4 regions of the Cedecea selenatireducens genome follow, and region 1 is predicted to be linked to each of the others. Evidence: riboswitches for the same ligand, from Rfam matches in the RefSeq annotation. Region 1 holds a riboswitch; each other region holds the start of a gene.
What was found. A riboswitch is a leader RNA that binds a small molecule or an ion and turns the genes downstream of it on or off. The one in region 1 is predicted to bind thiamine pyrophosphate.
Positions count from the first base shown of each region.

Region 2: another riboswitch for thiamine pyrophosphate. It lies ahead of tenA (thiaminase II); the one in region 1 lies ahead of thiC (phosphomethylpyrimidine synthase ThiC).
Region 3: another riboswitch for thiamine pyrophosphate. It lies ahead of thiB (thiamine ABC transporter substrate binding subunit); the one in region 1 lies ahead of thiC (phosphomethylpyrimidine synthase ThiC).
Region 4: another riboswitch for thiamine pyrophosphate. It lies ahead of thiM (hydroxyethylthiazole kinase); the one in region 1 lies ahead of thiC (phosphomethylpyrimidine synthase ThiC).

Region 1 is NZ_JBHIKW010000024.1:14,959-22,627, forward strand. Features, by position in the region: gene thiH (2-iminoacetate synthase ThiH) at 210-1,343, opposite strand; gene thiG (thiazole synthase) at 1,343-2,122, opposite strand; gene thiS (sulfur carrier protein ThiS) at 2,124-2,324, opposite strand; gene ACE38U_RS21710 (HesA/MoeB/ThiF family protein) at 2,308-3,063, opposite strand; gene thiE (thiamine phosphate synthase) at 3,056-3,691, opposite strand; gene thiC (phosphomethylpyrimidine synthase ThiC) at 3,691-5,592, opposite strand; TPP riboswitch at 5,681-5,791, opposite strand; gene ACE38U_RS21725 (Rsd/AlgQ family anti-sigma factor) at 5,842-6,345, opposite strand; gene nudC (NAD(+) diphosphatase) at 6,444-7,217, shown strand; gene hemE (uroporphyrinogen decarboxylase) at 7,253-7,669, shown strand, end outside.
Region 2 is NZ_JBHIKW010000001.1:398,928-406,596, forward strand. Features, by position in the region: gene ACE38U_RS01895 (DUF3320 domain-containing protein) at 1-2,000, opposite strand, end outside; gene ACE38U_RS01900 (gamma-glutamylcyclotransferase family protein) at 2,499-2,873, shown strand; gene ACE38U_RS01905 (hypothetical protein) at 2,824-3,126, opposite strand; gene ACE38U_RS01910 (LLM class flavin-dependent oxidoreductase) at 3,397-4,419, opposite strand; TPP riboswitch at 4,582-4,683, shown strand; gene tenA (thiaminase II) at 4,743-5,423, shown strand; gene ACE38U_RS01920 (ABC transporter ATP-binding protein) at 5,420-6,160, shown strand; gene ACE38U_RS01925 (ABC transporter permease) at 6,157-6,927, shown strand; gene ACE38U_RS01930 (ABC transporter substrate-binding protein) at 6,954-7,669, shown strand, end outside.
Region 3 is NZ_JBHIKW010000003.1:40,517-48,185, forward strand. Features, by position in the region: gene leuC (3-isopropylmalate dehydratase large subunit) at 1-178, shown strand, start outside; gene leuD (3-isopropylmalate dehydratase small subunit) at 190-795, shown strand; gene ACE38U_RS05595 (sugar efflux transporter) at 834-2,012, opposite strand; gene sgrT (glucose uptake inhibitor SgrT) at 2,126-2,305, opposite strand; gene sgrR (HTH-type transcriptional regulator SgrR) at 2,393-4,051, shown strand; TPP riboswitch at 4,101-4,202, shown strand; gene thiB (thiamine ABC transporter substrate binding subunit) at 4,234-5,217, shown strand; gene thiP (thiamine/thiamine pyrophosphate ABC transporter permease ThiP) at 5,193-6,803, shown strand; gene thiQ (thiamine ABC transporter ATP-binding protein ThiQ) at 6,787-7,485, shown strand; gene ACE38U_RS05625 (DedA family protein) at 7,482-7,669, opposite strand, start outside.
Region 4 is NZ_JBHIKW010000001.1:544,530-552,198, forward strand. Features, by position in the region: gene ACE38U_RS02565 (GntR family transcriptional regulator) at 1-589, opposite strand, end outside; gene thiD (bifunctional hydroxymethylpyrimidine kinase/phosphomethylpyrimidine kinase) at 676-1,476, opposite strand; gene thiM (hydroxyethylthiazole kinase) at 1,473-2,261, opposite strand; TPP riboswitch at 2,300-2,396, opposite strand; gene lpxO (lipid A hydroxylase LpxO) at 2,615-3,517, shown strand; gene ACE38U_RS02585 (DoxX family protein) at 3,561-3,965, opposite strand; gene ACE38U_RS02590 (FMN-dependent NADH-azoreductase) at 4,006-4,617, opposite strand; gene ACE38U_RS02595 (LysR family transcriptional regulator) at 4,873-5,799, shown strand; gene ACE38U_RS02600 (ABC transporter substrate-binding protein) at 5,921-7,051, shown strand; gene ACE38U_RS02605 (TonB-dependent receptor family protein) at 7,218-7,669, shown strand, end outside.

The sequences.
Region 1 (7,669 bases):
ACTGAAACCGGTTACATTTTTGCTTTTTCTCGAAGAATCAAGACAAGAATTGTGAAGGCGGAGGGGTATGAAGAGATGTCTGTTGCCGCTCCGGTCAGGTATCTTGCTGACCGGAGGGACACTCTTTCATCGTCGGGGCAACAACAATGCCCTGGCGGCGTTTTTACGGTGAATAGCGTAAGTTATCGTTTTCCTTGCGGCGTGTTACATCAGGTTCGCGCACTCCTTCCCAAAAAGTGATCCCAGTCCTTCCAGACCGGCTGTAAACCCGAGTTGCGAAGCACGGCGGCAACTTCCTGCGGTGTTCTGCCATCGTGCGGCGCAAACTGTTCCAGTTCGGGGTGATTATCGGCATAGCCGCCCGGCTGAGTTTTTGAAAATGCGCTGACGTTATTAATCGCCAGTGGGATCACGTGGTCGCGGAACCACGGCGATTCTCGAGTTGAAAGCGACAGTTCCACGTCCGGCGCAAGCAGACGAAACGCGCAGATTACCTGCACCAGCTGCTGTTCGGTCATGATAGAGGCGGGTTCCACGCCGCCGGTGCACGGACGCAGGCGAGGGAAGGAGATGGAATAGCGACTTTGCCAGTAGTGCTGCTGTAGCCAAAGCAGGTGTTCAGCCACCATGAAGCAGTCGGTGCGCCAGCTGTTCGACAGGCCAATCAGCGCGCCCAGCCCAATTTTATCTATGCCTGCGCGCCCAAGCCTGTCGGGTGTTTCCAGCCGCCAGAAAAAGTCCTGTTTGTTGCCTTTCAGATGATGCTCCGCGTAGGTCGCCGGATGATAGGTTTCCTGATAAACCATCACGCCGTCGAGTCCGAGCGTTTTTAGCTCCGCATACTCATGCTCGTCCAGCGGCTGAACTTCCATCTGCAGCGAGCTAAAGCGACGGCGGATGGCCGGCAGATGCTGGCGGAAATAGTCCATGCCGACTTTGGTCTGATGTTCGCCGGTGACCAGCAAAAGGTGTTCAAAGCCTAGCGCCCGGATAGCCGCGCATTCACGCTCAATCTCTGCTTTATCCAGCGTTTTGCGTTTCAACTTGTTGCTCATGGAAAAGCCGCAGTAAGTGCAGTCGTTGGCGCACAGGTTGGAGAGATAAAGCGGCACGTAAAAGCTCACGGTGTTGCCGAAACGCTGGCGCGTAAGCTGCTGCGCTCGCTGAGCCAGAGACTCCAGATAAAGGCCGGCGGCGGGCGAGAGCAAAGCCATCAAACCTTCTCGTGTCAGGCGAGGTGAGTTAATCGCTCGTTCGACGTCTGCCGCCGTCTTAGCGTTAATGCTCAGAGTGATATCGTCCCAGTCCAGCTGCCGCCAGCGGTCGGTAAAGGTTTCTGCCATCAGGCATTCTCCTCGCTAAACTGCAGGAAGCTGGTTAGCGGGCTGGAAGCCTGTGCCTGCTGGTGGCGTGAGCCTAACCCGGACTGCGCTGCAAGGTGCCCGGCTTCGACGGCCAGGCGGAAAGCCTGAGCCATTTGCACCGGGTCACGGGCGACGGCTATTGCGGTATTCACCAGCACGGCCGAGGCGCCCATTTCCAACGCTTCGGCTGCATGGCTTGGCGCGCCGATCCCGGCATCTACCACCACCGGCACTCGAGATTGCTCAATGATTATCTCCAGCAGGGCGCGGGTTTGCAGGCCCTGGTTTGAACCGATAGGCGCGCCGAGCGGCATCACGGCCGCGCAGCCGGCTTCTTCCAGGCGTTTGCACAGTACCGGATCGGCACCGCAGTAAGGCAGCACCACGAATCCCTGCTTCACCAGGGCTTCTGCGGCTTTCAGCGTTTCAATGGGATCCGGCAATAAATAGCGAACGTCGGGATGGATTTCCAGCTTCACCCAGTTTGTGCCGAGCGCCTCACGTGCCAACTGGGCGGCAAAAATAGCTTCTTCAGCGGTCTTAGCGCCGGAAGTATTTGGCAGCAGATGCACACCTGCCTGTTTAAGCGGCAGAAGAATGTCATCGTTATGGCCACGCAGGTCCACGCGCTTCATCGCCATGGTGACCAGCTGTGAGCCAGAGGTGCGAATCGCGTCGATCATCACCTGGCTGGAAGAGAATTTCCCGGTCCCGGTGAACAGGCGTGAGGAAAAAGTTTTATCGGCAATCTGTAACATGTCAGCCCCCGGCAATCGCCTGAAACAGCAGAATAGTGTCGCCCTCGCGCAGCAGGTAATTGCTCCACTGTTCGCGCGGGATAATGGTTTGGTTAACGGCCAGCGCAGCACCTGCTTTGCCCTGCTCAAGCTGAGCCAGCAGGGTGGCGAGCGTCATACCTTCCGTACATTCCAGAGGCTCATCGTTAAACTGAATGCGCATCGCGACCTCCGCAAACAGGGCAGGTCATCGATTTTTGCATCGCCAGCGTGCGCCAGCTGTGCTGTCGGGCGTCAAAGAGGCGAAGAGAGCCGGTTGCAGGCACCATGCCGGTAAGCAATTTGATGGCTTCCAGCGCCTGAAGCGTACCCATCACGCCCACGACCGGGCCGATAACGCCAGAGGTGCGGCAGTTGCGTTCGGGTTCACTCTCATCAGGCCAGACGCAGCGGTAACAGCCATGTTCCCAGGGCGGGGTTAGCACCATCATCTGGCCGCCAAAACCTACGGCGCTGGCGGCGATCAGCGGTGTATTCGCGGCCACGCAGGCGGCGTTGACCGCCTGCCGGGTTGCCATATTGTCGCTGCAATCCAGCACTACATCGGCTTCGTTTACGGCCTTCACCAGCGAAGAGCCCGCTAGCCTTTCTACCAGCGGCACAATGTTTACGCCAGGATTCAGGCGCTGCAAATGCTGGTGGGCGACGGTAGATTTAGGGCGATCGATATCTTCAGAAGTGAACAAAATCTGGCGCTGGAGGTTGCTGATATGCACCGTGTCATCGTCCGCGATGATAAGTTTGCCGACGCCCGCGGCGGCGAGATACAGCGCAGCAGGCGAACCTAACCCGCCAAGGCCGACGACCAGCACGGTGCTGGACAGCAGTTTTTCCTGCCCTTCAATGGCCACATCCTCCAGCAACAGCTGGCGGCTGTAGCGCATAAAATCCGCGTCATTCATCGCCGGTTCCTGCCAGTTCGAGTAATTTCGCCGTGGCAGCACACCAGTCCGGAGCCTGAGTAATCGCGCTGACGACGGCAACGCTGCCAACCCCGGTCGCTAAAACGGCAGGTACTCGATCGATACTTATCCCGCCGATGGCAACGGTGGAATAGTCGCCCAAAGTTTGAATGTGTTCTGCCAGCTTATTCAGTCCCTGAGGGGAAGAGGGCATCTGCTTGGTTTGGGTGGGAAAGACATGGCCCAGCGCGATGTAGGACGGATTAGCGCTTAACGCGCGATCCATTTCCATGTTGTCGTGGGTAGAAAGCCCAAGGCGAAGCCCGGCTTCGCTTATCGCCGTCAGGTTAGCCACGTCCATATCTTCCTGGCCGAGGTGCACGCCGTAGGCGCCATGTTTGATGGCCAGTCGCCAGTAGTCGTTGATGAACAAGCGGGCGTTATAGCGCTCACCCAGCGCAATAGCTGCGATGACGTCGGCTTCGACTTCTTCGTCATGCTTGTCTTTAATACGGAGCTGAATAGTTTTGACGCCCGCGCCCAGCAGACGTTCGATCCATGCCACGCTGTCGACGACCGGGTAAAGGCCAAGCCTGCGTGACGTGGCTGGAAATGTGAGTTTTGACATTATGCTTCCTCCTGTCTGAGATAAATTTCACCGCCCCGGGCGCGAAAGTCCTGGGACATCTCTTCCATACCTGCGTCTATCGCCTGTTTTGCGGCGTAGTCCCGCACTTCCTGCGTGATTTTCATTGAGCAAAATTTAGGGCCGCACATAGAGCAAAAATGTGCGACTTTGCCGGATTCCTGCGGCAGGGTTTCATCGTGGTAAGCGCGAGCGGTGAAGGGATCGAGCGCCAGGTTGAACTGGTCTTCCCAGCGGAATTCAAAGCGTGCTTTGGACATCGCGTTATCGCGGATTTGTGCGCCAGGATGACCTTTGGCCAGGTCAGCGGCGTGGGCGGCAATCTTGTAGGTAATCAGCCCCTGTTTAACGTCCTCTTTGTTCGGCAGGCCAAGATGCTCCTTCGGCGTCACGTAGCAGAGCATGGCGCAGCCAAACCAGCCGATCATGGCGGCGCCAATGCCGGAGGTGAAATGATCGTAGCCCGGCGCGATATCGGTCGTTAGCGGGCCGAGGGTGTAGAAAGGCGCTTCGTGGCAATGCTCCAGCTCTTCGGTCATGTTGCGGCGAATCATCTGCATCGGCACGTGGCCCGGGCCTTCAATCATCACCTGGACGTCATACTCCCAGGCGATTTTGGTCAGCTCGCCCAGCGTATGCAGCTCGGCAAACTGCGCTTCGTCGTTGGCATCCTGTATTGAACCGGGGCGTAAACCATCGCCCAGCGAAAGTGAAACGTCGTAGGCGGCGCAGATCTCGCAAATCTCGCGGAAGTGCTCGTACAGGAAATTTTCCTGATGATGGGACAGGCACCACTTCGCCATAATCGACCCGCCGCGCGACACGATGCCGGTCAGGCGTTTCGCCGTCATCGGCACGTAGCGCAGCAGCACGCCCGCGTGAATAGTGAAGTAATCCACGCCTTGCTCTGCCTGTTCCAGCAACGTGTCGCGGAATATTTCCCAGTTCAGGTCTTCGGCGATGCCGTTAACCTTCTCCAGCGCCTGGTAAATCGGCACCGTGCCAATGGGCACCGGGCTGTTGCGCAGGATCCATTCCCGCGTTTCGTGAATATAGCGGCCGGTCGAGAGATCCATCACCGTATCGGCACCCCAGCGGGTGGCCCACACCAGCTTCTCCACCTCTTCTTCAATAGAGGACGTGACCGCCGAATTGCCGATATTGGCGTTCACCTTCACCAGGAAGTTGCGGCCGATAATCATTGGCTCTGATTCAGGGTGGTTGATATTGGCGGGAATAATCGCTCGGCCGGCGGCGACTTCATCGCGCACGAACTCCGGCGCGATGTTTTCCGGCAGCCTTGCGCCGAAGCCTTCGCCCGGATGCTGGTGGCGCAGGACCTCATCGCGGATGCGTTCGCGCCCCATATTTTCGCGAATGGCTATGAACTCCATCTCCGGGGTGACAATGCCTTGCCGGGCGTAATGCAGCTGGGTGACACATTTTCCCGCCGCCGCCCTACGGGGCGCTAGCTGAGTTTCAAAGCGCAGCTCGTCCAGGCCGTCGTCGGCCAGACGTGCTTTTGTATAAGCTGAGCTGCGTTCATCCAGCGTTTCGCTGTCACGGCGTTCGGCAATCCAGGCGCTGCGAAGAGGGGAAAGTCCGCTTAACACGTTTATAGCGATTGCGGGGTCGCCATAAGGGCCAGACGTATCGTAGACGGGGACAGCATCGTTCGGCTGATATTGAGGAGTATCATTGTTGCCGCCGGTGAGCGTCGGGCTGAGCTGAATTTCCCGCATTGGGACGCGGATATCTTCGCGTGATCCGGTCAGATAGATGCGCCGGGAGTTGGGGAAGGCGGTGCCTTCAAGCGTATTGATAAAGTGTTGGGCGGCTGCACGCTGTTCGCGTCGGCCCGGTTTTTTTTCAGATGCAGACATAGCTCATTCCAGGTTTCATCAGGATATGGCTTGTCAGGACAACGGAAGGAGTAATGGATATGGGCCGCCCACAAACGGGTGCACCAAAGAAAGAATTACTCTTGTTCCCTTCGCAGGTTCTAACCTGATCAGGTTCCGCGGATCCCGAATTAACGGTCTCAGCCGGTGCATAACGCACTCGGCACTCCGACAAGAATGATCCCACCTCGCGGTGGGAAAGTTGTAAATTACTCGTTAATAGCTAACAACTCAAGCTGGACTTGCCAGCCCGGCCGCATCGCTGGCGCTGCCGTCCAGGTTGTTATCGATAGCCAACAGGACTAACTTATCTTCAAGGGTGAAGCGGGCCTCAAGGCACTCGCCTATCTCCGATAATGCCTGCTGAAACTCGACCCAGCTGTCGCGGCCGATGGCGTTTTCGAGATGCGAGTCGTAGAGGTCCATTATCTGTTGGGTATTGGCTTCCAGTTGAGGATAAAGCTGTGCCGCGCTCAGCAGCGGGCTGCCGCCTTCCAGGTTGCTGATAATGCGCTCGTAAATACTAAAATGGCCGGAAGAGAGATAATCCACCAGGCCGTGGCAAAAATTATCTAACGCTTTTTCGTCGAGCGCGGTGTGGGATTCCTTGTTAGGCTTGATCCCGACCATGTTGTAATAGGCAACCAACAGGTGTTTACGAGCCTGAAGCCACTGGTCAACTAACTCATTACTACCACCAACGCGCTCAGTCAGATTGGCTAACTGGTTCAGCATGATTGAGACTCCGTGAGTTAAAAGATTGAACGCAAACTAACCCAAAAAAGTAAAAACTAATTGTTTATATCAGTGAACACGGGGATGTGCACCAGGTTATGGAACGTGTTATTCAAAACTTAGATCATGGTTGGTGGATAGTCAGCCATGAGCAGAAAATATGGTTGCCGCAGGGTGACTTACCTCACGGCAGCGCCGCCGAATTTCAGCTTACAGGCTGCCACGCCCTGGACATCGGGGAATGGGAAGGCGAACCGGTATGGCTGATACGAGAACCGCGCCGCACGGACATGGGCTCGCTGCGCCAGCTGCTGGACCGTGATGTTGGCCTGTTTCAGCTCGCCGGAAGGGGTGTTCAACTGGCCGAGTTTTACCGCTCGCATAAATATTGCGGCTACTGCGGCCATGAAATGCACTTCAGCAAAAGCGAATGGGCGATGCTCTGCGGCCACTGCCGGGAACGCTATTACCCGCAAATCGCCCCCTGCATTATCGTTGCTATCCGTAAGGACGATCATATCCTGCTGGCTCAGCATACGCGCCACCGCAACGGCGTTTACACCGTGCTGGCCGGATTTGTCGAAGTGGGTGAAACGCTGGAGCAGGCTGTGGCTCGCGAAGTCATGGAAGAGAGCAGCATTCAGGTGAAAAACCTGCGCTACGTGACCTCCCAGCCCTGGCCTTTCCCGCAGTCGCTGATGACCGCATTTATGGCGGATTACCATAGCGGCGAAATCAAAATAGATCCCAAAGAGCTGCTGGATGCCGGCTGGTATCGCTATGACCAACTGCCGCTATTGCCGCCGCCGGGCACCGTGGCGCGCCGCTTAATTGAAGATACCGTTGCCCTGTGTCGCGCGGACTATGAATGATAGACTGCGGCGATACAGCTAAAGGAAAGGTAAAAATGACTGAACTGAAGAACGATCGTTACCTGCGCGCCCTGCAGCGCTTGCCGGTAGATATCACTCCGGTATGGATGATGCGCCAGGCCGGGCGTTATTTGCCGGAATATAAGGCAACGCGCGCTCAGGCGGGTGATTTTATGTCGCTGTGCAAAAACGCCGAGCTGGCCTGCGAAGTCACCCTGCAGCCGCTGCGTCGCTATGCGCTTGATGCGGCGATCCTCTTCTCGGACATTTTGACCATTCCAGACGCAATGGGGCTTGGGCTGTACTTTGAAGCCGGCGAAGGCCCACGCTTTAGCTCCCCAATTAAAAGCCTGGCCGATGTTCAAAAGCTGCCGATTCCAGACCCGGAAGGCGAGCTGGCTTACGTGATGAACGCGGTGCGCACCATTCGCCGCGAGCTGAAAGGCGAAGTC
Region 2 (7,669 bases), on a different contig from region 1:
TCAAGCCGTAACTTCGCTAACTGTTTTTCCAGAGCACGCGCGGCGGTAAAACCACTTATCTGGAAATCTCCTGGAAGTGTTGCCAGAGACTCTTCAAGTTCATCGACAGGCGTTTCAATTTCTTCGGCAATGATGTCATTTTCAAGGTTTAATCGGGCTAGCTGATACTCTTTGCCTAATACAACAAGTCGCTTAATAGCAGGCATTTCATCTTGCCAACTGGTTGAAGTCAGGGCCCGGGCTGATAAGTCAGGTGCTTTCTTTATACACTCTGCTATATCAACTAATTCGCTAACTGAAGAGAATAAATCTGGAACGGGTATCACCTCCAGTTTTTCTGACAGACTGGCCATATCATCAGCAAAACGTTCAACGTTATCTTCCAGATGTTGCAAACGCACAAGCAATTTTTCCAGATCCATTGGCAAAATCTGCTCAAGACCAACGCCATTCCACGGGTGACGATCGGGAATACCAATATCCTGAATTCTTTCAACTATTTCTCTTACAAGATCAAGTCGCTTGTTGAAATCGTCGGCATTCCAGTTTTCAAATTTTTCGAGACTAAAATCAGGAGCTGCATGACCTGACTGACGTAACCGAACCAGATTGCCCATGACCTGATAAGGTGTGAATGTCGAGGGATGATATATTTTGTGCAGCCTTGCCGGATGCTCATTCAGTTTGTCCCTGGCATCTGTTAAATTTTCAACTAGTGCTTCAGGGAATTCCCCTCTAGGCGATCCTAACTCCCAGACCCTTTTTAACTCTTCCAGAAAAACTTTTTTGTTTGCCTTATTACTGTGTAGTTCTAAGCAAGCATCTCCCACTCCTGCATAGTCGAGACGACGTTTAACAACTTCAAGCGCGGCCATTTTTTCAGCAACAAACAAAACTGTTTTCCCGTCCGCGACAGCTGAAGCAATAACATTGGCTATTGTCTGGGACTTCCCTGTTCCAGGCGGCCCCTGGATAATCAAGTTTTTCCCCTGACGCACGTCGTGGATAGCAAGGGTTTGAGAAGTATCGCTATCCATAATATGGAGCATATCTTTCGGAAGGATGAAAGGATCTATAGGTGTATCATCATGGAGTCTCTCATCTGGTTCATCAAACCCATCAACCATTAGGGATTGTATAAGAGGTTGGGCCGTGATGTTATCGCCTTCAGGCCAGTTTTCCGGGTCTAAGTCACGATACATTAGAAACTTAGCGAAGGAAAAAAATCCCAGCGTGATATCGTTTTCCTGAACACCCCAATCTGATTTTACCTGTACTGCCTGGGCAATTTCATCGATGTATCTGGAAAGATCAAACGCATCATCTGTATTGAGCTTGGGCAGTATAATTTCATGAGTTCGCTGGAGATAAGCTTCCAGAGAAAGGTTTTCAATAATTTCATCTTGCCTTGCCCGCAGTTTAAATCTTTCACCAACGGTTCCGCGCTCAAGAGAAACAGGAATCAGGATTAAAGGTGCATACCTTACGTTCTCTTTATTGTTAGGATCGATCCATTTTAAGGAGCCCAATGTTAAATAGAGAATATTTACACCTTGTTCTTCCTCTAATGTTCTGGCGTCATGGTATAGATCCAGCAATTTTTTTTGCAGCCCCTGGAGAGTCAATCTTGTTTGAAGCTTAGTGTCCTGATGCTCGGCACGGATAGCATTTGGGGCAATATCATCATCAAAAATGAGTGATGCTTCATTTATGTTCACCGCATCAGGATCGTTTTCCATCTCTTCAACATCAATTAACTCTCCTTTTCTACCCGCTCGTCCTGGCAAAAAAGTGAATGCTTTGCCTTCTTGTACGAGAAGACGATAGATCTCAGTAGACCTCTCGTCAGTAATTTCCAAAAGTTTCGCTGTCTTAGATTTTGGTATATTTAGGAGTTTATTACGCGCAGATAAGTCAAGAAGCTCCATGCGCGCTCGTTCGAGTTTTTGCTGAAGGGAAAGACTATTATTCTTAAATAGTGAATCTTCGTTATCATTCATAGCAGATGTTCCACAGGTTTCTTGAAGACGTATTGAGCATCCAGCCTATGATAGGTCGGAGGCATTCAACATCAGAATGTCGGTATCTTAGCTATTTTTTTGGGGTTATTCTAATTGTAATTTATATAAAACCCCCAAATCGACCAATGTATCTTAAGCCGTGCTTTACATGTTGATTCCATACAGTACAGGTTGTTATATCCTATAACTCAGTCATCAACATCTTCACCTGATAAAAACAATCCAACAAAAAAACATATCTCTTACGAATTAAATAACGAAATCATCTAAACATGCGCGCATTATTATGATTTATCACTAACAGCGAAGGTATACCTCACACATAACCACATACTCAGTCAACTGTTGTCTAAGCTAATGTCAGCCAGAAATACTAAACACTTGAGAAAGGCTTTCCCGTTGCCAGCCGCCCAATTACGCCGTATGTTAAATCCCCTTCCCTACCCCTGATTTAGCTGCTCTGCACGAGGAAGAAAAATGGAATCATTGTTTGTTTACGGCACGCTTCGCCCCGGCCATGTTAATGCACATATCATGGAGAACATCGGCGGAGAGTGGCGGCCTGGCTACGTGAACGGGACTTTTTATGAAAAAGGTTGGGGAGCCGCCGCCGATTTTCCCGGCATCTTGCTGGACAAGAACGGCCCGGAGGTGCACGGCTATCTGTTTATATCTCCCAACCTGCACGAACACTGGCCGATGCTGGATGAGTTCGAGGCCGGTTACGATCGTGTAGAGATTGATGTCACCACGCTTGATGGCAGGACGGTGACCGCCTGGATTTATCAGCTACAGCCACGGGTTATTGGAATAACAAAGAAGAAAGCCCAACGGCCATCACGACGCCCATGACGACCTGCACGAGGACAACCAGAAATGCGAGCACGCCAAATACGGTGATTTTTCTGCGAAGAATGCATGTCACGCCGGATAATACCGCGCTAAACAGCACTATTTTAAGCAGATAGCTCAGCGGCACCAGAGCAGGGAGGTTGGCATGTATCCCGACGATACCTACGAGCCCAAGAAGAAATCCCCCGCAAAAACCCCATCCCCAAAACGTCATCGGCAAACTGAGTTGCCCCGTGACCAGTCTCTTCAACACAACGCTATCCCTTTATAATGTTTATATGTAAACGCCAGTTATCTGGCTTATTCAGTACGGTAATGTGCCGTATATAATAACCTCTTCTAATACGATTCAATGCCGCTAAATAAAAACCATAACCTACCAAAAATAGTAGGCCTGCCTTTTGTTTTTCCAAAATAGAAAAGCCCGCCGGGTCTCCCACGGCAGGCCTGGAAACATACAGACGTCAGCTTAAATCATGCAGGTCTTTATTCAGCGCGTCGCTCAGCACAATATCTTCGAAGTTCACCGCCAGCCCAGTTCCGGCGCGATGTGCTTCAGAATAGATTCGATTACGTGCACGTTATAGTCCACGCCCAGCTGGTTTGGCACGGTTAACAGCAGCGTATCGGCTTCGGCAATCGCTTCATCCTGCGCCAGTTGCTTAATGAGCAGTTCCGGTTCGGCGGCATAGCTGCGGCCAAAAATAGCCCGGGTTTGTGGGTCGATGTAGCCCACCTGGTCGCCTTCTTTGCCGCTGCCGCCAAAGTAGTTGCGGTCACGCTGATCCATTAACGCGAAGATGCTGCGGCTGACGGAAACGCGCGGCTCACGCGCATGGCCCGCCTCTTTCCAGGCGGCACGATAGGCGCGGATTTGCTTCGCCTGCTGGATATGGAACGGCTCGCCGGTTTCATCGGTTTTCAGCGTCGAGCTTTGCAGGTTCATCCCTGACTGCGCGGCCCACACAGCTGTCGCGTTGGAGCTTGCTCCCCACCAGATTCGCTCGCGCAGTCCGGCAGAAAACGGCTCAAGGCGCAACAACCCCGGAGGATTGGGGAACATCGGCTGCGGGTTCGGCTCGGCAAAGCCTTCGCCTTTCAGCGCTTCGAGGAACACCTCGGTATGGCGGCGAGCCATATCGGCCTCGGTTTCCCCTTCTCCAGGCACATAGCCAAAGTAGCGCCAGCCGTCGATCACCTGCTCAGGAGAGCCGCGGCTTATCCCGAGCTGCAGGCGTCCGCCGGAAATCAGGTCGGCAGCACCGGCATCCTCCACCATATAAAGCGGATTCTCATAACGCATATCGATAACGCCAGTGCCGATTTCAATACGTTTAGTTTTTGCCCCAATGGCTGCCAGCAGCGGAAATGGCGAGCTTAGCTGGCGAGCGAAGTGATGCACGCGGAAGTAAGCGCCGTCCGCGCCAAGCTCTTCTGCGGCAACGGCAAGGTCGATAGATTGCAGCAGCGTGTCTGCCGCAGAGCGCGTGCCGGACTGGGCGGAGGGCGACCAGTGGCCAAACGAGAGAAAGCCAATCTTTTTCATCGGATATCGTCCTTAGACTCGGGGTAATCGGCCTACAGTGACAAAAGTTTCGCCCCAAACGCCAGCAAAATATTGAGATACCGCACTAAACGAATCACCGGTTTGATCGGGGCCAGGCACAGCGCCTGACGATTGTAATCAAAAAGTAAATGTCGTATAACAGGCACCTCCGAGGGGTGTCCTGTATGGGCTGAGATGGCGTAAGCCGAACCCTTTGAACCTGATCTGGGTCATGCCAGCGAAGGGACGGTCGGCAATTTCGCCTGTGTTATTGCCTGTTCATACCTCTGCGCGCCCGGATCTCCACTTACACAGGAGGTCCCATGTACACCCCACTTTTCGAAAACGGTCTTTACGGACGGCTGCGTCAGCAGGCCGGTCGCCACTGGCAGGATTACGTCGATCATCCTTTTCTGCAGCAGCTTGCCGCCGGAACATTGCCCAAAGCAGCATTTCAGCGCTATCTGACCCAGGATTACCTTTTCCTGATCCACTTTGCCCGTGCCTATGCCCTTCTGGTGAGCAAGCTCCGCACGCTGCCCGAAATGCGCGCCGCGACCGCCTCTCTGAATGCAATAGTTTCTGAACTGCCGCTCCACGTGGCCTGGTGTGCAAGCTGGGGTTTAGACGAGGAGCAGATGGCCGCCCAGGCGGAAGCACCGGAAACCATGAATTACACCCGCTACGTGCTGGATATCGGCCATTCAGGTGACGCGCTCGATCTGCTGGCCGCCCTGCTGCCTTGCGTGGCTGGCTATGCCGAAATCGGACTTGGCTTGCTGCACAGCCCCGACACGGTAATGGAGGGCAACCCCTACGCCACCTGGATCCGTAACTATGGCGATGAGGGCTATCTGGCCGGGGTGCAGGCCGCTGTTCAGCTACTTGAAACCGTAGGGCGTCAGCGCGGGGCAGAGAGCCGCTTCGCCGAGCTTTCGCAAATATTCACCACCGCAACGCAGCTTGAATCCGCGTTCTGGCAAATGGGGCTGAATGCCTCATGACCGAAAGCCATACCTCGCCGGGCATTCAGGTTCGCGATCTCAGCCTGCGGTTTGGCAGCCAGACCATTTTTGAAGGGCTGAATTTTGATATTCCTGGCGGGAGCTTCGTTGCCCTGCTGGGCGCGAGCGGTGCCGGTAAAACCAGCCTGCTGAAGATTATCGCCGGGCTGGCGCAGGCCAGTGCCGGAAACGTGACCTGCAGCGACGGCCAGCCCGTTGCCGGGCGCATAGCCTGGATGGGGCAGAAAGATTTGCTTTATCCCTGGCTGAACATCGAGCAGAACGTGGCCCTGGGTTCGCGCCTGCGTGGCGAGACTGTTGATCGCCAGTGGACGGCGCATTTGCTTGAGCAGGTTGGGCTGGCGGGCTATGCCAAAGCTTTGCCCGTCGCGCTGTCGGGTGGTATGAGGCAGCGCGCAGCTATCGCCAGAACGCTCTACGAACGGCGGCCGATAGTGCTGATGGACGAGCCGTTTTCGGCGCTGGACGCCATTACCCGAACGGCGATTCAGGATCTGGCGGCGGAGCTGCTGGTAAAAAACACCGTGCTGCTGATCACCCACGATCCTATGGAAGCCTGTCGGCTCAGCCACCGCCTGCTGGTGCTGTCCCGCTGGCCTGCGGGCATCGATGATACGCATGTTATTGCCGGGCAACCGCCTCGCGCGCCGGACGATGTTGACCTGCTGAAAAGCCAGGCCAGCCTGCTGCAACAGCTGATGAGGGCCGCAGAATGAGGTCACCCTCAGAAAGTCATGCTACTCGCCTGTGCCGGGGGCTGACCGTCTTCGCCGGGTTGCTGCTGCTCTGGTATCTGCTCACCCTCGGCAATATTCCCGCCTTTCTTTTGCCTTCACCTTCGGCGGTGGCGCTGGCGTTATGGCATGGCCGCGACTATCTCGTCTGGCACACGCTGGTCACCGCCTCAGAGATTATCAGCGGCCTTGTCCTCGGCGTGCTGTTCGGCGCAGGCCTGGCGTTGGGCATGATGTTTTCCCCCCGCCTGCAGCGCTGGCTAATGCCGCTGGTGCTCACCAGTCAGGCAATCCCGGTCTTCGCCCTGGCTCCGCTGCTGGTGCTGTGGTTTGGCTTTGGCATGAGCGCCAAAGTGGCGATGGCCGTACTGGTTATCTTCTTCCCGGTGGTGTCGTCGTTCTTTGACGGGCTGCGTCGGGTGAACAACGACTATCTGGACCTGGCCCGCACCATGGGCGCTTCGCGCTGGGCACAGCTGAGGCACGTGCGGCTGATGGCGGCGCTGCCTGCTTTTGGATCAGGCCTGCGCATGGCGGCCGCAGTGGCCCCCATCGGGGCAATTATTGGCGAATGGGTCGGCTCTGCCGAAGGGCTGGGCTACGTCATGCTCAACGCCAACGCCCGTATGCAAACCGACGTCTGTTTTGCCGCGCTGTTTATTTTAGTCCTGATGACCGTTCTGCTTTGGCTGGCGGTAGATGTCCTGCTGCGGCGGTTGATCGCCTGGTCGCCTGAAAACACTGAATAACCGTCTTAATTAAGGAACCAATTAAAATGAAAAAAACGATTTGTGGCCTGCTGCTCACCGCTGCCTTTGCCGCCCAGGCCTCCGCCGCCGAAAAGCTGACGCTGGTGCTCGACTGGTACATCAATCCCGATCACGCGCCGATCATGGTCGCCGAACAGATAGGCGCTTTTAAAGCTGAGGGACTGGATGTGAAGATTATCCCACCGTCCGACCCTGCCCTGCCGCCACGCCTGGTCGCCGCCGGGCAGGCCGACCTGGCCATCACCTACCAGCCGCAGCTGCATTTCTTTGCCGACCAGGGCCTGCCGCTGGTGCGCGTGGGCACGCTGATAAACTCGCCGCTGAATACGGTGATGACGCTGGATCAAAACATCAAATCGCCGGCGGATCTCAAGGGCAAAAAAATAGGGTATTCCGTGAGCGGTATTGAGCAGGCGACGCTTGCCACCATGGTTGAGCATGAGCACATCAGGCCGGAAGAAATGAAGCTGATAAACGTTAACTTCCAGCTGACCAGCGCTCTATTGGCGGGCCAGGTGGATGCGGTGATCGGCGGCTATCGCAATATCGAAGCGCTGGAGCTTAAACTTCAGGGTAAAACGCCGACGGTGTTTAACGTCGAGGACTACGGCGTCCCGGCCTACGATGAGCTGATTTTCGTGGCGAACCGCAACGCGGCCAACGAGCCAAAGATCAAAAAATTCCTCGCCGCGCTGAAAAAAGGCAACGAGTACCTGCAGGC
Region 3 (7,669 bases), on a different contig from region 1:
AATGTGCCTGGCAATGAACAACGACCGCCTGAATCCGGGCGAACGCTGTGCCTCCACCAGCAACCGTAACTTCGAAGGCCGTCAGGGCCGCGGGGGGCGCACCCATCTGGTCAGCCCTGCAATGGCCGCCGCTGCCGCTGTGGCCGGTCATTTTGCCGATATTCGTACACTGAAATAAGAGGAACCACCATGGCAGAGAAATTTATCCAACATACAGGCCTGGTCGTTCCGCTGGACGCGGCGAACGTCGATACCGATGCCATTATCCCGAAGCAGTTTTTGCAGAAGGTCACCCGCACCGGTTTTGGCGCTCACCTGTTTAACGACTGGCGTTTTCTGGACGATGCCGGGCAGCAGCCTAACCCGGAGTTCGTTCTGAACTACCCGGAATTTAAAGGCGCTTCTATCCTGCTGGCGCGTGAAAACTTCGGCTGCGGCTCTTCCCGTGAGCACGCCCCGTGGGCACTGACCGATTACGGCTTCAAAGTGGTGATTGCGCCAAGCTTCGCCGATATCTTCTACGGCAACTCGTTTAACAACCAGCTGCTGCCGGTCATTCTGAGCGACGAACAGGTGGACGAGCTGTTTAAGCTGGTCGAAGCCCAGCCGGGCATTAAGTTTGTCGTCGACCTGGAGGCCCAAACGGTTCAGGCGGGTGAGAAAAGCTATTCGTTCGAACTCGACAGTTTCCGCCGCCACTGCATGCTGAACGGCCTGGACAGCATCGGCCTGACGCTACAGCACGAAGCCGCCATTTCCGGCTACGAGAAAAAGCTGCCTGCATTTATGCAGTAAGCTGTTTTCCCCTCTTCCACATGGGAGAGGGGAAGCCCTCAAATGTTCTTCACCCGGCTGGTGAGAAACAGGGCAACAACCGCAAGTCCTGCCATCAGCCAGTACACAGAGTAGTGACCAAAACCTTCCGCCAGCGTCCCCTGCAGTACGCCGGCTAAAATCACGCCCGTTGAAATGCTGTTGGTGAACAGCGTTGTCGCAGAGCCCGGCCTTCCCGGCATCAAATCCTGGAACCACAGCATCCCAATCCCGGCAATAATCCCGATAAACACCGCGTTAAACAGCTGCAACACCACCAGCGCCGTTTTAGAGTGAAACAGGATCAGCCCAAGGTAAAACAGCACGCCCGCAGCCACCGCCGCCACCATCATGTTACGTTTCCCAAAGCGCTTCACGTAGTAGCCGGCGAGGATCATGGCGGGGATCTCCAGCCCGGCGGCCGTGCCCATCAATAAGCCCGCCAGCTCATCCGGCAGCCCGAGATCCTGGCTTATCCACAGCGGCATATCGATGATGTACATGGTGTTGCAGGTCCACATCAGCATCGAAGCGACAAACAGCATCCGCACGTTGCTGTCCTTCCAGCCGCTGACCTCCGTTATCGCCACTTCGGCGGAGGGCTCGGCTCGGGCAACCGAAGGCAGAGCAAACACAATCAGCAGCAGCGAGATAACAAATATCCCGGCAGCAATAAGAAACATGGTGGTGAAGCCATACTTTAGCGCCAGCATAAAGGAAAGCGGCGGCCCGATAACCCAGGCAAGGGAAAGCTGCGCACGCATGATCGAGCTGAACATCACCACTTCACGAGCGGAACGATCGGCATATTCACGCGCCAGGGCAAAAATCTGCGGCATAGCGGTATTGGCGATGGAGGCAAACATCACGCCGAGCGTAATCAGCGTCAGATAATGCCGGTTGAAGGCAAAAAGAACGCTGTTTGCCACCGCCATCGCGCAGCAAACCATAATCAGTTTGCGACGATCTCCCCGGCTATCCGATCTTTTTGCCAGCAGCAGGCTTACGGCGATCCCGGCAATCGCATTAACGGTATAGAACAGACCAACCCAGAAGGGCCGAACTTCAACTTCGCGGGTTAAAAAGAGGCTGAGCGTCGGGGCCTGCAGCGCACCGGCCACGCCAATCATAAAAGACACGGCCATAAAGGCAGCATAAACGGGGTTAAAACGACGTGCGCGGGTCAAAAACCAGAGCATGAGCTGTCCTTAAAAGGAGGGTGTAGTCAGAGGTATTCGCTAAATGCGTAAAGATTAAACGAAAAAAGCCAGCAGTAAACAGCTGCTGGCGTGGTAAAAGCACCAATACTCAGTCACACATGAGTCGGCGTGTTGGCGTTCTCGGGCATCGGGGTTGTAACCTCCCACTGCATCAAGTCTTCGAGCATCCTTAGTCTTTGCTCCACCGTCAGGCGAGCCAGCCATCCAGAACAAACAAACTGCGTTGCGGCAAAGTACTGTTGGAAAAACCTCGCAGGTGATGACCGCTTCATAAACACCTCCTCGCTTCATCGCTGATGATTATTGACGTAATATAGGGAAAGTTAAATTGATGAGTTTCCGCCGGGAGTTCCTCTTTTATGTCCTCATCTCGTCTGCAACAACAGTTCATCCGCCTGTGGCAATGCTGCGAAGGCAAGCCTCAGGAAACCACGCTGAATGATTTAGCGGAATTGCTCAACTGCTCCCGCCGTCATATGCGGACCTTACTCAACGCCATGCAGGAAAAAGGCTGGCTAAGCTGGCAGGCAGAAGCAGGGAGGGGCAAGCGGTCACAGCTCACCTTCCTTTATACAGGGCTGGCGCTCCAGCAGCAGCGGGCGGAAGACCTTCTGGAACAGGATCGAATCGATCAGCTGGTGCAGATCGTCGGCGACAAGGCCGCGGTGCGGCAGATGCTTATCTCTCATTTAGGGCGCAGCTTCCGCCAGGGCCGGCATATTCTTCGCGTCCTTTACTATCGCCCGCTGCTGAATCTGCTGCCCGGTTCGGCGCTCAGGCGCTCCGAAACCCACATTGCCCGCCAGATTTTCAGCGGCCTGACGCGAATAAATGAGGAAAATGGGGAACTCGAAGCGGATATTGCCCATCACTGGCAGCAAATTTCCCCTTTACGCTGGCGTTTCTTCCTCCGCCCCGGCATTCATTTCCATCACGGCCGTGAGCTGGACATGCTGGATATCATCTCTTCCCTGCAGCGCATCAACACCCTGCCGCTGTTTGCCCACATCACGCAGATAACCTCGCCGACGACCTGGACGCTGGATATTCACCTCAGCCAGCCGGATGACTGGCTGCCGTGGCTGCTGGGCAGCGTGAACGCCATGATCCTACCGCGCGAATGGACAACGATGTCCGATTTCGCCAGCCAGCCGGTCGGTACAGGGCCTTATTCCGTCGCTCGGAATAACCGTAACCAGCTGAAGATTCACGCTTTTGATGATTATTTTGGCTTCAGGGCGCTGATAGACGAGGTTAACTTCTGGGTCTTGCCCGAAGTGGGTGAAGAGTCGAGCTGTGGCGTGCAGCTTCAGGGCATGCCGGACAGCGAGAAAGCCGTAGAAAGCCGCCCGGAAGAGGGGTGCTACTATTTGCTGTTTGATAGCCGCTCCAGACTTGGCCTGCATGAAAGCGTCCGCCAGTGGATTGGCCATATTCTCTCGCCGGTTAACCTTATTTACCGCGCTGCCGAGCAGTACCAGCAATACTGGTTCCCTGCCTATGGCCTACTGCCGCGCTGGCACCACTCGCGCCCGGGACCTCTTACCGCCAAACCTGCCGGGCTTGAAAGCATCACCCTCACCTACTATCGCGATCACGTAGAGCATCGGGTGATCAGTAACATCATGACCGAACTGCTGGCCGAGCAGGGCGTGAAACTGATTATTCAGGAGATCGATTATGCTGAGTGGCATCAGGGCGACGCCGAAAGCGATATCTGGCTGAACAGCGTGAACTTCACCATGCCGCTGGAATATTCCCTGTTTGCCCAGCTTTATGAAGTCCCTCTGATTCAAAAGTGCATCCCGATCGACTGGCAGGGCGATGCCCGCCGCTGGCACAGTAAAACGCTGGCGCTGCCGGAATGGAGCAGGCAAATGCTCGAGCGCAATGACGTTATCCCGTTGATTCACCACTGGTTACGCATTGAAGGGCAGCGCAGCATGCGCGGCGTGCGCATGAACACGCTGGGCTGGTTTGATTTTAAATCAGCCTGGTTTGCTCCGCCTGGTCCATAACGTTTTCGTAACACAGCTTTCGCAATCCGGGGGAAGTCAGTAGAATCCCTCCTGCTCAACGGGGTGCCAGGACAGTTTGTCCGAGCTGAGATAATACCCGTCGAACCTGATCCGGATAACGCCGGCGAAGGGATTTGAGACACTCCGCTCAATTCCTTTGCCCCCTTTTATTGAGGTGCAAAGTGTTCAAAAAATTTCTGCCGCTGCTGGCGCTGGTTGCCGCGCCCGTTTTCGCCAGGCCCGTATTAACCGTCTACACCTACGACTCGTTTGCCGCCGACTGGGGCCCTGGCCCGGCGGTGAAAAAAGCGTTTGAAGCCGACTGTCACTGCGAACTGAAATTCGTGGCGCTGGAAGATGGCGTTTCGCTGTTGAACCGCGTGCGCATGGAAGGCAAGAACAGCAAAGCAGACGTCGTGCTGGGATTGGATAACAACCTGCTGGACGCGGCCTCGCAAACCAAACTGTTTGCCCCTTCTAACGTCGAAACCAGCGCCCTACAGGTGCCCGGCGGCTGGAAGAACAGCACCTTCGTTCCTTACGACTACGGCTACTTCGCTTTCGTTTACGACAAGAACAAGCTAAAAAATCCGCCGAAGAGCCTGAAAGAGCTGGTTGAAGGCGACCAGAAATGGAAGGTGATATACGAAGATCCGCGCACCAGTACGCCGGGGCTTGGCCTGCTGCTGTGGATGCAAAAAGTCTATGGCGATAAAACTCCGGAAGCCTGGCAAAAGCTGGCGAAGAAAACCGTCACCGTAACCAAAGGCTGGAGTGAAGCTTACGGCCTGTTCCTGAAAGGCGAAGCCGATCTGGTGCTGAGCTACACCACGTCGCCGGCCTACCACATCATCGAAGAGAAGAAGGACAACTACGCCGCGGCCGACTTCAGCGAAGGGCATTATCTGCAGGTTGAAGTCGCAGGCCGACTGGCGAACAGCAAGCAGCCAGAACTTGCCGAGAAGTTTATTAAGTTCATCACCACGCCTGGTTTCCAGAACACCATTGCAACCGGCAACTGGATGTACCCGGTCACTAGCGTGGCGCTGCCTGCTGGCTTCGACGGGCTGGTAAAACCAAAAACCACGCTGGAATTTACGCCTCAGCAGGTCGCCACCCAGCGCGCAGAATGGATTAATGAATGGCAACGCGCCGTCAGCCGCTAATACCCGGCTGGCTGTATCCAGGGCTATTTGCCGCGATGCTTATCGTGGCGGTAGCCCTGGCGGCTTTTCTGGCGCTGTGGCTTAACGCCCCGCAGACGGATGTCTTTGCTCTTTTGCAGGACAGCTACCTTTGGCACGTCCTGCGCTTCTCGTTCTGGCAGGCGTTTCTTTCTGCGGCACTCTCCGTTTTCCCGGCGATATTTTTAGCCCGGGCGCTGTACCGACGCCGTTTTCCTGGCCGAATGGCGCTGCTGCGGCTTTGTGCCATGACGCTGGTTCTGCCGGTGCTGGTTGCGGTATTCGGCATTCTCTCCGTTTACGGGCGTGAAGGCTGGCTGGCAACGCTAAGCGGCTGGCTTGGTCTGGAATGGCGTTTCTCCCCTTATGGGCTGCAGGGAATTTTGCTGGCGCACGTTTTCTTTAATATGCCGATGGCGACCCGCCTGCTGCTTCAGGCGCTGGATAACATCCCCACCGAGCAGCGCCAGCTTGCCGCTCAGCTGAATATGCAGGGCTGGCACTTTTTCCGTTTTGTCGAATGGCCCTGGCTGCGCAGGCAAATACTTCCGGTAGGGGCGCTGATTTTCATGCTTTGCTTCGCAAGCTTCGCCACCGTGCTTTCGTTGGGCGGCGGCCCGCAGGCGACCACCATCGAACTCGCTATTTTTCAGGCGCTAAGCTACGACTACGATCCGGCCAAAGCGGCGCTGTTGGCCCTGCTGCAAATGGCATGTTGCCTTGGCCTGGTGCTGCTCAGCCAGAAGCTAAGCAAGGCAATTCCTGTCGGCGTAAGCCAGCTTCAGGGCTGGCGCGATCCGCAGGATTCTCTGCGCAGAAAGATCTGTGACGCCCTGCTTATCCTTGTGGCCTTGCTTCTTCTTCTACCGCCGCTGTTGGCGGTAATGGTGGACGGCATTAATGGCAGCATGGGCAACGTACTGCAGCAGGCCGCACTGTGGAACGCGCTTTGGACTTCGCTGCGCATTGCCGTTGCCGCCGGGCTGATTAGCGTGACGCTAACCCTGATGCTGCTGTGGAGCGCTCGTGAGCTGCGGCTTCGCAATCGTATTTTCGCCGGCCAGGCCATTGAGCTTAGCGGCATGTTGATTCTGGCGATGCCGGGCATTGTGCTCGCCACCGGCTTCTTCCTGCTGCTCAATAATACCGTGGGCCTGCCGCAATCTGCCGATGGCATTGTGATTTTTACCAACGCCCTGATGGCGATTCCCTACGCCCAAAAAGTGCTCGAAAATCCCATGCGCGACGTCGCCGAGCGCTACTCGCAGCTTTGCCAGTCGCTGGATATTCGGGGCTTTAATCGTCTGAGGCTCATTGAGTTAAAAGCTTTGAAACGCCCGATAGCTCAGGCGCTGGCCTTTGCCTGCGTGTTGTCGATTGGCGATTTCGGCGTGGTGGCGCTGTTCGGTAACGAAGATTTCAGGACGCTACCTTTCTGGCTGTACCAGCAGATCGGATCCTACCGTAGCCAGGACGGCGCGGTCACGGCGCTGCTCCTGCTGCTGCTTTGTTTTATGCTGTTTACTTTGATTGAAAAACTTCCGGGGCGAGATGCTAACTCTGACTGATGTAACCTGGCTGTACCAGCACTTACCGATGCGTTTTTCTCTGAAGATTACGGCGGGTGAGCGCGTAGCGATCCTTGGGCCGAGCGGCGCGGGGAAAAGTACGTTGTTGAGCCTGGTTGCCGGGTTTCTGCAGCCCGCGAGCGGCAGCATTATCATTAACGGGGTGGAGCATACCCGGACGCCACCTTCGGCTCGCCCGGTTTCCATGCTCTTTCAGGAAAATAATCTGTTTAGCCACCTGACGGTTCGGCAGAATATCGCCCTGGGAATGCACCCGGGGATGAAGCTCAATGAGGCTCAGAAGCAGCGGCTGCTGGAGATAACGGCACGCGTAGGGATGACGGAGATGCTGGATCGCCTGCCGTCTCAGCTTTCCGGCGGCCAGCGGCAGCGTGTTGCGCTGGCTCGGTGCCTGGTTCGTCAGCAGCCTGTTTTACTGCTGGATGAACCCTTCTCCGCGCTCGATCCCGCGCTACGTAAGGAGATGCTGCAGCTGCTCGACGAGCTTTGTCAGGAACAAAACATGACGCTGCTGATGGTATCCCACAGTATTGAAGATGCCGCCAGAATCGCCGGGCGCAGCATCGTGGTAAAAGACGGGCGTATCGCGTGGGACGGCGAGACAGACACTCTGCTAAGCGGCGAGGCAAACGCCTCGACGCTGCTGGGCATCGGCAATTAGTGCGACAGCACCTTCCACAGAATATCCCAGTAAACCGGCATCAAAGGGTGCTGCAACATCGCCACAAAACTGCCCACGCCCGCCACCAGCATTAGCGGTGCCAGCCAGTTCAGACGAGAACGCGGCAAAAAGCGCGTCAGGCGGTCCGTGCCACGTTTGCCGCTGCGGTACCAGCGCCAACACA
Region 4 (7,669 bases), on a different contig from region 1:
TGGCGCTGACCCTGCTGCGCGTGCGCTGCGGAATAATATTCTGGCTGCGGAAGTAGTCGTACAGCGAGACGCCAATCTCATCCGGATCGGCAATTAAGCCTGTCGGCACGTAAGACTCCTCGATAGACACCGCATCTTCGTCCACATAGCGAATACGCTTGAGTAAAAAGACTTCGCTTTCCGCCGGGATCGCCAGCTGCTCCGCAACGTCCGCCGGGCATTTCACCACCCGCTTGTTAACCCACAGCGTGTCCGGCTTTTTGCCCCGCAGCACCACCTGCTGCGAAAACCCTCGGGCCTCTTTCAGCGAATACTCAAGCGTCGCATTAATTTGCGTGCCATAGCCGCGCGAACGCGTCACCACGCCCTCATCTTCCAGCGCCTGCATCGCCTTGCGCACCGTAATCCGTGAAACCCCGGTAAGCTGGCTGAGGTCGCGCTCGCCCGGCAGGATATTGCCCTGAGGCAGTTGACCAGAGCGCACGGCGTTTTTCACCGTTTCGACAAATTTAAGGTACAGAGGGACGTTATCCGGGGCGGCAAAGCGCTGTTTTAGCTGTTCAACTAACTGGTGATGGGCCTGTTCCATGGTACGCAATTGTCCGGCAAGGAAGATGAAGCCAGTATAGTACCATTGGTATTATGCTGGCTAAAAACTTCTCGCTTAACCGACAGTTACCACCATTCGTGGAAATGATGCACCGGGCCAATGCCGTGCCCGACTTCGAGAGAATCGGCCTGCGCCAGCGCTTTGGACAGCCAGACTTTTGCAGCGGCTACGGTTTGCGCCCAGTCGTCATGACGAGGGCGTAGCGCAGCCAGCGCGGCAGATAAAGTACAGCCGGTGCCGTGGGTGTTTTTCGTCTGTACACGAGGCGCGGTAAAACGCTGCACATCATGGCGGGTGAAGAGCCAGTCCGGGCTTTCCTCATCATCCAGGTGCCCGCCCTTCATCAACACCGCCTCGCAGCCCATCGCCAGCAGGGCTTCACCCTGTTCGCGCATCTCTTTTTCGCTGCGCGCGTGAGGTGCATCCAGCAGCGCCGCGGCCTCCGGGAGATTAGGCGTAATCAACGCAACGTGCGGTAACAGCCTGCGGCGTAAGCTTTCTATCGCAGATGGGGCCAGCAGCGAATCACCGCTTTTCGCCAGCATCACCGTGTCCAGCACCACGTTCGGTGCCTTGTAAAACGCCAGACGTTCCGCGACGGCCTCAACAATATCGGCCTCTGCCAGCATGCCAATTTTTGTGGTGTCTATACGCACATCGCTGAGTACCGAATCGAGCTGCGCCGCCACAAACGCAGGCTCGATGCGGTAAACGGACTGCACGCCACGGGTGTTTTGCGCCACCAGCGCGGTGATCACGCTCGTGCCGTAAGCGCCGAGCGCGGAGAAGGTTTTCAGATCGGCCTGGATCCCCGCGCCGCCGCTTGGATCGGTTCCGGCGATGGTCAGAGCATTAATTCGCTTCATGCCAGCACCTCCGCATTCAGATGATAAAGCGCGTCGAGGAAAGCGGGCGTAAAGCTTCCCGGCCCGCGGCTGGCAGCGATGGCCTGCTCACCGGCCAGCGACATAAAACGGCAGGCGCTGGCAACGTTGTCCAGCCTGTCGCCCGGTAAAGCACAACAAGCAGCAACCACGGCGGAAAGTGCGCAACCGGTGCCGACTACGCGCGTCATAAGCTCTCCGCCGCCGTTAACGGCAAGCGTTCTCTCTCCGTCTGTGACGTAATCAATTTCGCCGGTCACGGCAATCACCGCCCCGGTTTCCCGCGCCAGCGTTTGCGCTGCCGGAATAGCAGAAAGCGCATCGTCGGTGCTGTCCACGCCGCGCCCTCCGGCCTGCTCCCCCGCTAACGCCAGGATTTCAGAGGCGTTGCCACGAATAGCGGCCGGTTTGAGTTGAATTATCTCGCGAGCAAAACGTGTGCGGAAAGCAAGACCTCCGACAGCGACCGGGTCGAGCGCCCATGGCGTTCCGGCATTATTGGCGGCATGAATGGCAGCCAGCATTGCAGCTGCACGCTCTGAAGTCAGCGTGCCGATGTTGATCAGCAGCGCGCTCGCCAGCCCGCTGAACTGCGCCGCTTCTTCGGCCTCAATCACCATGGCCGGGGCAGCGCCCAGCGCCAGCAGCACGTTGGCGGTAAAGGTTTGCACCACGTCATTGGTCATGCAGTGAACCAGCGGAGAATGCTGACGGAGTTGGTGTAAAACAGAGGCGGCAGTCGCGCCGGGTAGCAGGTCAGGTTGCATCAAGGTAAGGCTCCTGTCCGGCGTGAAAGAAGGGATACCGGACAGGCATCTGACTTCCCTACGCTGGCATTATCCAGATCAGGTGGTACGGGTATTTCTCAGCCTTCACAAGGAAGGGCACCCCGAGTCATTTAAATCAATGTGTTGTGATTAACTCTACAGGTTAACCACGCTAAGAATGATGCCAGCCCCCCTTGTTTTAAACAAGCCCGAAACTTGTTCCGAGGCAACATTTACTTCGCTAAAACCGCTGCTAAGCTCTATTTCAGCGCCTTTGCAAAGGTGCGTTTATGGCAGTCTGGGCCTTTCGCCCGGCAGGGATGTTCAAAATCATAGTGGTTAGATAAAACAATATGAAATATATCATTTTGCTCATCATTATTATTTCAGTGGCCTATGTGCATTATCGCGGCCGGGTTCGCTTTCGCTTCTGGCGGCAGCTGTCGGACCACTCTACGTTTACCGCCCCGCTCAACGGCTTTATGTACCTCTTTTCCCGAGTACCGAATACGCCTTACTTAACGCCGGAAACGTTTCCCGAACTCGTCACTTTACGTGATAACTGGGAGGTTATTCGCGAAGAAGGTATTCACCTGCAAAAGCTGGAGCAGATAAAAGCCGCCGACAAATTTAACGATGCCGGCTTTAACTCCTTCTTTAAAACCGGCTGGAAACGCTTTTACCTGAAGTGGTATGAAAACGCCCACCCGTCGGCCAGCCTGCTGTGCCCAAAAACTACCGAACTGCTGCATGCGATTCCGTCCATCAAGGCCGCGATGTTCGCCACCCTGCCCGACGGCAGCCGCCTGCCGCGTCACCGCGACCCGTACGCCGGTTCGCTGCGTTTCCACCTGGGGCTGGCAACCCCCAATGACGATCGCTGCTTTATTGAAGTGGACGGCAAGCGTTATAGCTGGCGAGATGGCGAAGGCGTGCTGTTTGACGAGACCTATATTCACTACGCGGAAAATACCAGCGGTGAGAATCGCCTGATCCTGTTTTGCGATGTGGAAAGACCGATGCGTTACCGCTGGGCCCAGGCGGTCAATCACTGGCTGGGACGCAATTTGATGAGCGCCGCGTCGGCGCCTAACGATGAAAATGACCGCATCGGCGGCATTAACCGCGCGTTCCGTTACATCTATCAGATTCGTATCGTCGGCAAGAAGCTCAAAAGCTGGAATAAGACGGTGTACTACATCGTTAAATGGCTGCTGTTTGGCGGGATTGCGGTGCTTATCTGGCGGGCGTTTTAATCAAAGCGTAAGGCCCCATAATTGAGGCCTTACGTTAAACGAGTTACCGCAACTGACGCTGCAGGCGGCGCGTATCAAAGCTCAGGGAGGTCGCCCCCAGCGCTGAGATTTGCAGCAGGCCCGAAGCAATCATCAGGTTCTTCAGGAAGTGCAGCAGGGTGTTCTGGTCGGCAAAGTTGTGGTGGAAAAACACCGCTGTTGCTACGGTGAACACGGCAAGCAAGGCCGCAATCAACCGCGTACGGTAACCCACCAGCAGCAGAACGCCGCCTCCCACCTCAGCCGCCAGGGCAATAAGATACCCGAGTAACGGGAACGGCAGCCCTACCGAGGCAATATAGCCCTGCGTCGCCTCAGGCGTAGCAATTTTCCCCAATCCGCTGACGATAAAAATCGCAGCAATCACGATGCGACCCAAGGTCGCGAAGTTAGTAGCGTATCTGTCCATCCGGATTTCCCGTTAAGTTGATTGATGCGCGTTGTCGCTATCAGGACAGCGCGGCAATCTGGCCTTTGGCATCGGCGAGCGCGGCATTTTTCGCGTCATCGCCACGGCTTAAGTTTTCAGCGCGGATAATCGTCACGTCGGTCAGGCCTATGAAGCCCAGAACCGCTTTCAGATAAGACTCCTGATGCTCCAGGAAGGCCGCCGGGCTGTCGCCGGTGTACTGACCACCGCGTGAAGAGGCGATGAACACTTTTTTGCCTTTTGGCAGCAGGCCTTCCGGGCCGTTGGCGCCGTACTGGAAGGTACGCCCGGCCACGCAAACGCGGTCAATCCACGCCTTGAGCTGGGAAGGAATGGAGAAGTTGTACATCGGCACGCCAATAACAATCACGTCGGCAGCGAACAGATCGTCGATGAACGCCCCCCCGGCGGCCAGGTCTTCGCCCAGCGCCGCGTCGGTCACTTCAGCCCCCTGGAAAGCGGCAATGTGTTTATCCGACAGGTGCTGAGCCGGGGCCTGAACCAGGTCCCGGTAAATCACGGTCGCGCCGGGGTGCAGCGTTTTCTGGCGGGCAACAATCTCCGCCGACAGCTGGCGGCTGACGGAATAACCGCCCAGAACACTGGTATCAATATGCAGAATAGTCGACATGGTTTTGGCCTCAGAAATAGAGCTTTGTTTAGGGGATAAGCGCGTAAAAAGTTTTTTAAAAGCCGTTAACATAGCGGAGCTCAATCTTCAGGATTCGCTGAACATGGCAGTCACTATGCCACCGCCTTATCCACCCGAATAGCCGTTATATTTCGATGCAACCCATCGACCCAGCCGATACATCATCGCCGATGACAAAGCCAACGCGAGGCGCTATATTGCGCTTCACCCCTTCACAGTCAGGCAGGAATCACAATGCTGGACGGTATTTCGCTGGACCAACTTCGCACGTTTATTGCCGCCGTCGACGAAGGCAGCTTTTCCGCGGCCGCCCGCAAAATGTATCGGGCCCAGTCGGTGATAAGCGATTTGATCAGGGGGCTGGAGGCGCAAATTGGCGTGCAGCTGTTCGACCGTTCTGGCCGGTATCCGAAGCTCACGCCCGAGGGTGAAGTACTGCTGGCCGACGCCCGTGGCATTGTCTCTCGCGTTGATTTTATGAAGGCCCGCGCACGGGGCATGTCGTCAGGGCTGGAATCGGAACTCTCGGTGGTGGTGGACGTTTTCTTTCCGCTGGAGGCAATGACTTCGGCGGCAAAAGCTTTCCGCGAACAGTTTCCTGGCACGCCGCTGCGCCTGTTTGTTGAGGCGCTTGGCGGCGGCTATAAGCCCGTGCTTAACGGCAGCGCGGGCATTGGCATTCTCGGTTCACTGCCGGATATGCCCGCATCGTTAACCGGAGAGCGCCTGACCGGGGTCTCGCTGGTAATGGTCGCCGCTCCCGACCATCCGCTGGCACAGTTCGAAGGCATCGTGCCAAAGTCAGAACTGACCAAACACGTACAGCTGGTGCTGACCGACCGCTCCGAACTTTCCAAAGGCAAAGAGTTTGGCGTGATGTCCCCTTCCACCTGGCGACTGGGCGATCTGCTGGCCAAACACGCCTTTTTGCTCGACGGCCTGGGCTGGGGCAGCATGCCGTCACACGTTGTGGAGCGGGATATCAGCGAAGGACGGCTGGTGCGGTTGAACATTGAGGACGTACCGCCGGGCGGCCTCGCGCTGCCGATGTTTGGCGTCTACCCCATTGCCTCTCCGCCAGGCCCGGCCGGACGCTGGCTGATAGAGCGGCTTAAAAACCTCTGCCCGGCTAAGCTGGCCGCCAGCCGGCTTAAAGACTAGCGGCGAACGATCGGCCGGTGGGCCCCCTTTGGTAACCAGAAAAATTCCTGCCGCCCCGTTCCAAACATCATGAGATCGATTATCATTCCCTTCCTAAATTTTCCCGTTCTGAAGGTCATCCATGTTCACAGTGTTTACCGCCAAAGCTCGCTGGCTGCTCGCTGCCGTTGCGTTGCTGAGCTGTGCTGCCCAGGCCGCACCGATTGTTGTTACCGACGTAGCGGGTCGGGAAGTTACGCTGCCGCATCCGGCCAAACGCGTGATGCTGGCGGATGCACGAGCCCTGCTAGCGCTCAACATTATTCATCCGAAGGATCCGCTGGAAAATATTATTGCCTGGGATAACTCGCTGAAAACCAAAGCGCCTGACCTGGCGGATGCCTACGCGAGAAAATTCCCGCAGGTGAGTAAAATCACGATGTTTGAAAATCCGTACTACACGGATTTCAGCGTCGAAAAAGCGGTTACCTTACAGCCTGATCTGATCATTTTTGACATCGGCGTGCTGGCTAAGCTGAAGAACAGCGGCGTGCTGAGCCAGCTGGAAAAAGTCGGCATTCCGGTACTGATTATCGACTTCCGCCAGCAGCCGCTGACCAATACCCTGCCGAGCATCGAGCTGCTGGGCAAAGTGTTTGATGAGCAGAAAAACGCGGACGCCTTTATTCAGCACTACCAGCAGCGGATGAACCTGGTGCGCGAGCGTGTGGCCACGCTGAAACCAGAGCAGCGTCCGAGCGTGTTTATTGAGCGTGCGGCAGGTATTCGCGGCGATGAATGCTGCCAGACCTTCGGTAAAGGCAGTTACGGCCAGTTTATTGATACCGCCGGCGGCAACAACGTGGGCAGCAAACTGTTCCCGGAAATGAGCGGCCAGGTAAATACCGAGCAGGTTATCACCAGCAACCCGGACTTCTACCTGATGACCGGTGCCGACTGGAACCGTGGCAACCGCGCGCCTAAAGCGGTACCGCTGGGTTATATGGCCGACAAAGCCGTGGCCGAGCAAAAGCTTAAAGGGCTAATGAACCGCACCGGAATTAACGTGCTGACGGCAGTCAAAGAGAAACGCGTCATGGCGATTTACCACCAGTTCTATGACTCCCCGCTGAACTATATTGCGGTAGAAACTATTGCTAAGTTCCTGCACCCGGACCTGTTCAAGGACATCGATCCACAGGCCGACATCGAGCAGGTTCACAAGCAGTTTACCGCCCTGGACTACAGCGGCGTCTTCTGGGTTACCCCATAAATCAAAAACATGCCGGGCTGAATCAACAGCTCGGTTTTTTTTGCTTACTTTTTGCCTTATCCCGAATTATTCCGCAACAAAACTATTTACTTGAAAATAATTATCATTAAGATTGTCATTTCCAAAAAAACTGATAACAACAACCCCATATTCTATAGGAATGATGATGCGCCCCCTTTTTCGTGTCTCTCTCCTGGCAAGCGCGATAGCATTTGCGCTGCCAGCTCTCGCGGCTGACAAAACCCAAACAGATAAAGCTCCCGCAGAAAAACCTGCTGACGACATTACCGTGGTCGGCAACTGGCTGGATAATCCTGACACCAGCACCGTGCTGCTTAACCACCCAGGCGCACGCTCAATCGTCACCGAGCAGCAGCTTCATGAGCAAGGCTCAGAGACGCTTGCCGATGCGTTGAAGGGCATTCCAGGCGTCCAGGTCCGTGACAGCAACGGTACCGGCGGCAGCGACATTTCTCTCAACGTGGGCATTCGTGGCCTGACCTCTCGCCTGTCTCCACGTTCCACTATCCTGATGGACGGCGTTCCGCTAGCGGTTGCGCCATACGGCCAGCCACAGCTTTCCATGGCGCCATTGGGCACGGGCAATATTCAATCCAT